DNA from 2 places in the Halomonas sp. ISL-56 genome. Region 2 is predicted to be linked to the other one. Evidence: predicted binding sites of a transcription regulator. Region 2 holds the regulator's gene; the other holds the start of a gene.
The links. The regulator LexA, encoded in region 2, represses DNA repair genes until DNA is damaged. The targets are predictions, from matches to a motif close to TACTGTNTANNTANACAGTA.
Positions count from the first base shown of each region.

Region 1: the regulator LexA is predicted to act here: its motif matches at 1,214-1,233, upstream of J7J49_RS06600 (LexA family protein).

Region 1 covers NZ_JAGGRO010000008.1:99,390-102,808, forward strand. Annotated here, with positions in the region: gene J7J49_RS06595 (Y-family DNA polymerase) at 1-702, opposite strand, end outside; gene J7J49_RS06600 (LexA family protein) at 748-1,191, opposite strand; gene J7J49_RS06605 (aq_1923 C-terminal domain) at 1,361-2,764, shown strand; gene glyA (serine hydroxymethyltransferase) at 2,936-3,419, shown strand, end outside.
Region 2 covers NZ_JAGGRO010000021.1:39,306-42,724, reverse strand. Annotated here, with positions in the region: gene purU (formyltetrahydrofolate deformylase) at 171-1,025, shown strand; gene J7J49_RS18135 (energy-coupling factor ABC transporter permease) at 1,060-1,731, shown strand; gene lexA (transcriptional repressor LexA) at 1,741-2,421, opposite strand; gene J7J49_RS18125 (TetR/AcrR family transcriptional regulator) at 2,689-3,381, shown strand; gene J7J49_RS18120 (L,D-transpeptidase) at 3,359-3,419, shown strand, end outside.

The DNA of each region.
Region 1 (3,419 bases), on a different contig from region 2:
CAAACAGGGGACGCCGCGCAGCTCAAGCGCGGTGCGTGCTAGCACCACCGAGAAACGCTTGCGGAGCTGTTTTTCATTGCTTTCACGCAAGTCCCAGGCGGTGTTAACGCCGCCAATGGCCAAACGCTCGGCGAGTCGATGGCCGACGCCCCAAACACTGCCTACCGGCGTACGTTTGAGCAACGCCTGCGTGGTGTGATCCTGTCCATCAAGCAAGCAAACGCCTTGGTAGTGAGGGTATTGCTTGGCAAGGTGATTGGCCAGTTTGGCGAGCGTATGCGTGGCTGCCAGCCCAATACACACCGGCAAGCCCAAGTGGCGGCGTATACGCTGGCGCAGGCGTCGCCCTAGCGCCGCACATTGTTCTGTAGTGAGACCTTCTAAATAGACAAACATCTCATCGATTGAGTAGGGCGCAACCGCAGGGCAGGCATCACGCAGTAGTTGGGCCAGTCGCCCCGACATATCACCGTACAGCTCGTAGTTAGACGACAGAAGATGGATCTCGCCGCGCTGGCGCAGTCCTTCAAGCTTGAAGGCGGGCGTCCCCATGGGAATATCCAGTGCTTTCAATTCGGCTGAACGGGCGATCACACAGCCATCGTTGTTTGACATCACTCCCACGGGCCTGCCTTCAAGCTTGGGCTGAAACACCCGCTCGCAGCTTACGTAGAAGTTGTTGGCATCGACTAGACCAATCATCGCAAGTCCTCATCTCGAATATGCGTGTTTGCGCAAACAAGCATGTCAACGCACATACTCGTGCACCACGGTGCGCACCACACCCCATAGCTGGCAGTCGCTGCCTTCAAGGGGCAGCGGCGGGTAGTTTGGGTGGCTTGAACATAGATGCGGTCTGCCCCGGTAAAGCGCATAGCGTTTTATCAACGCCTCGCCCTCCAGCATAGCGACCAAAATATGCCCCAGACGCGGCTCAATACTGCGGTCAACAATCAGCAGGTCGCCTTCAAAAATACCCCAACCTTCCATACTGTCGCCGGTGGCGGTGACATAAAACGTCGCGGTGGGGTTTTTAACCAGCCGTGTATTGAGATCCAGCGTGCATGGCTCGTAATCCTGAGCAGGTGAAGGAAAGCCGCTAAAACCAGCGCGGCCCAGAAAAGTTAAATAAGGCAGCGGCTGAGAGGTTAACGGCAAGGCTGGCGTAAGGTGATCTGACTGGCCCGGCATCGTCGGCATCCTGATTTTAAAATATTGTATAAATATACAGTATTTTTTGAGGCGAGAGAAAATGAAAAATAAGTCAGGGTCTTTAACGAAATCTCCAAACGGTGCGCTTGGCATCTCACTTTTATTAGCTTAATGATATGCTTAAGGCATCTTAAAGGGAGATCACCGCATGCATGTCTTCGGTTATTACCGGCGCTTTACCACAGGGCTTTCGGCTCTTTTGATTTCGGGCATGGTGAATGCATCGCCCGAGCAACTTGAGGCGGATTTTCGTGAACGCATGATAGGCGAAGACGATAGGCTCACTTTTAGCCGTATCTACGAAGACAGTGAGCAGCAACGCTATATTGCTGAGGATATAGCGATTACTCACGCCAACGGCGATGTGATCACCCTTGAACGCTATAGCGTCGAGGGAGCCTATGAGCACCCCGACCAAGTAGTGATGGAGAGCATAGTCTTTAGAGAAGTTGGGCAAGCTGATCCACTCCTCAGTATCGCAACGTTAGTGCTGCCCCAGCCATCACGGGCGGTGTTCTCCGCTGAAGATTTTGATCAGGCGGTGGAGAGTGTCTCCTTCAACGCCGTGACGGCTAGCGATATCATGCTACGGATGGACGACGGTGCGGCAGAGAGTGCTTTAACAGAGATGAGTCATACTCCCGTGAAAGGCTATATTCATATTGATGACTTCACGCTGGAGGGGTTGAATCGTAGCGCCTTAGAGCTATTGAACATCGAGGGAATCAGTGCAGAGTTCAAGTACCTAGAGAGCGGTATTACCTCAGAGCTCGCGCTGACGAATCTGCGCATTGAACAACTGGTCGGGCTAGATAACCCCGGGGCAGAGAGCGTTGAGCACGCTGAGCTTAACGGCTTTAGCCTGACGGGTGACGACTGGCGCGTACTCCTTGATAAGCTGTGGGTTAACGGTAGCAACCATACCGGCGATGCGGGCTTTGAAGGGGCTTATTTCGATGTGGCTGAACTGATTCGCCTCGCTCCCCCTGACGATCGCGAAGCGATCCAGAGTTTGAGTAATGTACTCACCGGCGGTACTGGGCAGTTAAGGGCAGAAGGGCGCAACCATTCCCGGTGGGAGGAGGCTGATGAGGGCAATCGGCTAATATCCGAAGGATTCTTAACGCTAAGCGGTGCCGCTGGGTTTGAATTCACCATGGATCTTCCTATCACGCTCCCGAAAGGGGTGACTATAGAGCAGGCAACGCAGAACCCCGCGTTGTTAGAGTTGGCAACGCTGCATGGCGGCGACGTAGTTGTCGCTTACTCCGATGAGGGGTTGTTGCCGCGTATAGCGACTGAAATGGCCAGCCAACAAGGTATTCCCGAAGAGCGGGTGATCTCCCAGATCGCGGCACAAGCCCAGCAGTTTGGCCAGCTGTTAGGCCCGCAAGTCAGCAAATTAATGACCGGTATGGTCGATATCATGGCGGGATATTCCCAACAACTAACCGTCAATGTGGCGTTCCCCAATCCGTTTATGCTTAATCAATTTATTATGAACCCTATGGGCAACGTTGATCAGTTGAGATTCTCCTACCAATTAGAGTAGCTCCCTCTATCAGCCCGGCTGTCCAGTTGGTCAGCATTGAGCGGCCAGGGCAACATGAAACACACTCATGCACGACCTGACGCGGATGCGATGAAAGTCGCGTCAGGCTGCGTTATGATAGCGCCCTCGCTTCTTCCATGATGATGCTTTCTCGTTACGAGGTTCCCGCCGATGTTCAGCCGCGATATGACAATTGCCGGATTCGATGATGTGCTGTTTGATGCCATGCAGAAAGAAGTGGAGCGCCAAGAAGCCCACATCGAACTGATCGCTTCCGAAAACTACGCCAGCCCCCGAGTACTCGAAGCCCAGGGCAGCCAGCTGACCAATAAATACGCCGAGGGCTACCCCGGCAAGCGCTACTACGGCGGCTGTGAGTTCGTCGATATTGCTGAAAATCTGGCCATTGATTACGCCAAAGAGCTGTTCGGCGCTACCTACGTGAACGTCCAGCCCCACTCGGGCTCGCAAGCCAATAGCGCAGTGTTCCAAGCGCTGGTTAAGCCTGGCGATACTATTTTAGGTATGAGTCTGGATGCGGGCGGCCATTTGACCCACGGTGCCAAGCCTAATTTTTCTGGCAAGCACTACAACGCCATTCAGTACGGTTTGAACGATCAAGAACTGATCGACTACGAGCAGGTGGCGCAGCTTG
Region 2 (3,419 bases):
AATTTGAACGCGTGGTGAATGCATCTGTTATGAAAAACCTAAAAAGTAGTGACTTAACTATACGGGAAGGCAGGGGCGGCTAACAATCATCCTTGGCCTTCCGATACAATATGCAGCCTAAGCCGCTGGTTTGTCATAATTACCTTAGAAATAGGTCAAGAGTAGCTCACATGTCTCATTATTATCGTTTAGTGGTTTCCTGTCCTGACCGGGTGGGGATTGTTGCAAGGGTCTCGAGTTTTATTGCCCAGCAGGGCGGCTCTATTACCGAAGCCAGCCAGCACTCTGATTTAGAAACCGGCTGCTTTTTTATGCGCTATGAAATTTTGGCGGATTCGGTAGGTATGACCGTAGAAGCGTTGCGTGAGGCGTTTGCGCCGGTAGCCAGCGAATTCAATATGCAGTGGTCACTGGTGGATACCCAACAACGTCGGCGGGTAGTACTGATGGTATCGCGAGAGTCACACTGCTTGGTCGATCTACTTTACCGCTGGCAAGCGGGTGAGCTGGATTGCGATATTGTTGGCGTTATCTCCAATCATGACGATATGCGTTCTTTGACAGAGTGGTACGGCATTCCATACCACCATGTGCCGGTAGACCCTGACAATAAGCAAGCCTCCTTTGCCAAGGTACAGGCCGAAATCGACAGCGCCCGCGCTGACTGCGTGGTGTTGGCACGCTATATGCAAATTCTGCCCCCTGATCTGTGTGCACGCTATGCGGGACGCGTGATCAATATCCATCACAGCTTTTTGCCCTCTTTTGCCGGGGCAAAACCCTACCACCAGGCTTACCAGCGGGGCGTAAAACTTATCGGGGCTACCTGCCATTATGTGACCGAGGAGCTCGATGCAGGCCCCATCATCGAACAGGATATTCATCGCGTTAGCCACTGTCATACGCCCACTGATCTAGTCCGCTTTGGCCGTGATGTAGAGAAGGCGGTGCTCGCTCGCGGGTTGCGTTGGCACTTAGAAGATCGCGTGCTGGTGCACGGCAATAAGACAGTGGTCTTTAGCTAGAGGCTCCCTAACGCCATCAACCCGAGAGGCCGCCATGTCATTCGCGCAAAGTGTTTTAGCGCCCTGGGCGCTGCTGTTTACCTGGCTACTCTCGCTAGGCGTTTTAGCGTGGGCACTTTGGGGGCGGCCCTGGCAGGTGTTGCTAGCGGATACGGCGCTTCAGCACCGCTGGCTAGGCGCCACGCTGGCAGTGCTGCTGATGTGGCAGCTTCGTGCGCAGGCGGTTGATTGGCTCACGCTGCACCTTGTTTTCACAGTATTAATGACACTCGTTTTTAAAGCACCATTAGCGCTGATTAGCAACGTGCTGATTAATATCGCTATGGTGGTCATTGGTCGCAACGAGTGGATGCTAATGGGGGCAAACGTACTGGTTACTGGTGTCGTCCCGGCGGCCGTTATTGGCACGGTATGGCGGTTGGTGGATCGCCGCCTACCGGATAACTTGATGGTGTTTCTATTTGCCTGTGGCTTTTTTGGTGCGGCGCTGGCAACGCTGGGAGGTGGGCTGGCGGCGGTACTGCTCATTATTGTTGCAGGTACTGATCCTGAGGCGATCTATCTCGCCCAGGAGTATGCGCGCTTCTTGCCTCTGTTAATGCCTTCAGAGGCGTTCATCACCGGCATGCTGTTGAGTATCCTGCTGGTCTATCACCCTAACTGGGTGGCCACCTTCAATGACCACCGCTATATCGACCTGCAATAGTGGTGGTTGCTAGCCGAGTGCCTGGCCATTACCGCCACGAATTACCCCTACACCAACGCCTTCGATATCGAGCGACTGGGATCGCAGGTCGATTTCAATGGGCGCAAAGTCGGGGTTTTCAGCAAATAGCGTCACTTGGTGCCCCTGGCGTTTGAAGCGTTTGACCGTTACTTCATCATCTAGTCGTGCTACTACAATCTGGCCATCGCGCACCCGGTCGGTGCGATGCACCGCTAATAAATCGCCTTCCAAAATACCAATATCTTTCATCGAAAGCCCGCGTACGCGCAGCAGGTAGTCGGCTTTGGGTGTAAAATACTCGGCTGGCAGGGGGCAGTAACGATCAATATGTTCAGCGGCTAAAATGGGGCTGCCAGCGGCCACCTCACCGATTACGGGCAGTCCAGTCGGCAGCGTCTCAACGTTGGCAGCAGGTAACGAGGTGACGGCGTTTTCCAGGACGTCTTGAGGTTCCTGGTTGGGCAGGCGGATGCCACGAGAGGTGTTGCGGATAATGCGAATAACGCCTTTGCGTTCCAGCGCGCGCAGGTGCTCTTCTGCAGCGTTGGGAGAGCGGAAGCCAAGTGCTTTGGCAATTTCGGCGCGGGTAGGAGGGTAGCCAAATTCGCCCATAGTCTTAACGATAAAATCAAACACGTGCTGTTGGCGAGCGGTTAGCGGACGCGACATACCAGACTCCATAAATTGTGAATAGACAGTAACAAGTTAAATGTCGACTTAATCAATGAGTGGTTAAGTATACAGTATGTTCCTCTGTCCAGTATATGGCTTGTCAGCGCCTATCGGTGATGCCTATGCAATTTTCCTAATCGTTTGAAACTAAGTTTCTGCTTATTTAACCAGCCACATTTTGTCAATAAATCAAGCGTTGAGCCCGGCAAAGTTATGGCATAGTATTTTGCTATGTTTTAAACACCTGTTTCCCTGGAGAGCGACATGGCTCAATCTGATACGGTGACACGTATACTCGATACCGCTGAGGTGCTGTTTGCAGAGCGGGGTTTTGCCGAAACGTCGCTGCGTAACATCACAAGCAAAGCGCGCGTTAACCTGGCCGCCGTCAATTACCACTTTGGTTCCAAAAAAGCCCTGATTCAGGCCGTTTTTTCGCGTTATCTGGATCCTTTTAATCAGCGTTTTCACACCGCTTTGGATGAGCTGGAAGGCCAACACGCTGGGCGCGTTATCCCGCTTGAAACACTGCTCGAAACCATGGCCACAACTGTTCTTGCGGTGCCAGCTGAGCGCAACAGTTTAAAAGTGTTTATGCGTCTGCTCGGTCTTGCCTACAGCCAGGCCCAGGGACATCTCCGGCGCCATATCCAGCAAGAGTACGGCGATGTATTTACCCGCTTCACCGAGCTTGTCCGTAAAGCAACGCCAAACCTGCCTGACGCAGAGCGTTTTTGGCGGCTACACTTTATGCTTGGCACGGTTATATTTACCCTGTCTGGCCTTGATGCACTGCGCGATATCGCGGAGAAGGATTATCACGAACAGGTCTCTGTGCGTGACTTGGTAAGGCGGCTGCTCCCGGTCGTTGTAGCTGCCATGAATGCGCCTTTACCTCTGACCCTTGAAGAAGCCAAGCCTGAAGAAGGAAAACATGCGAACGCCTACGCTAGCTGAGCTACCTCCGACTGATAATATCTGGCTGGAAATTGATA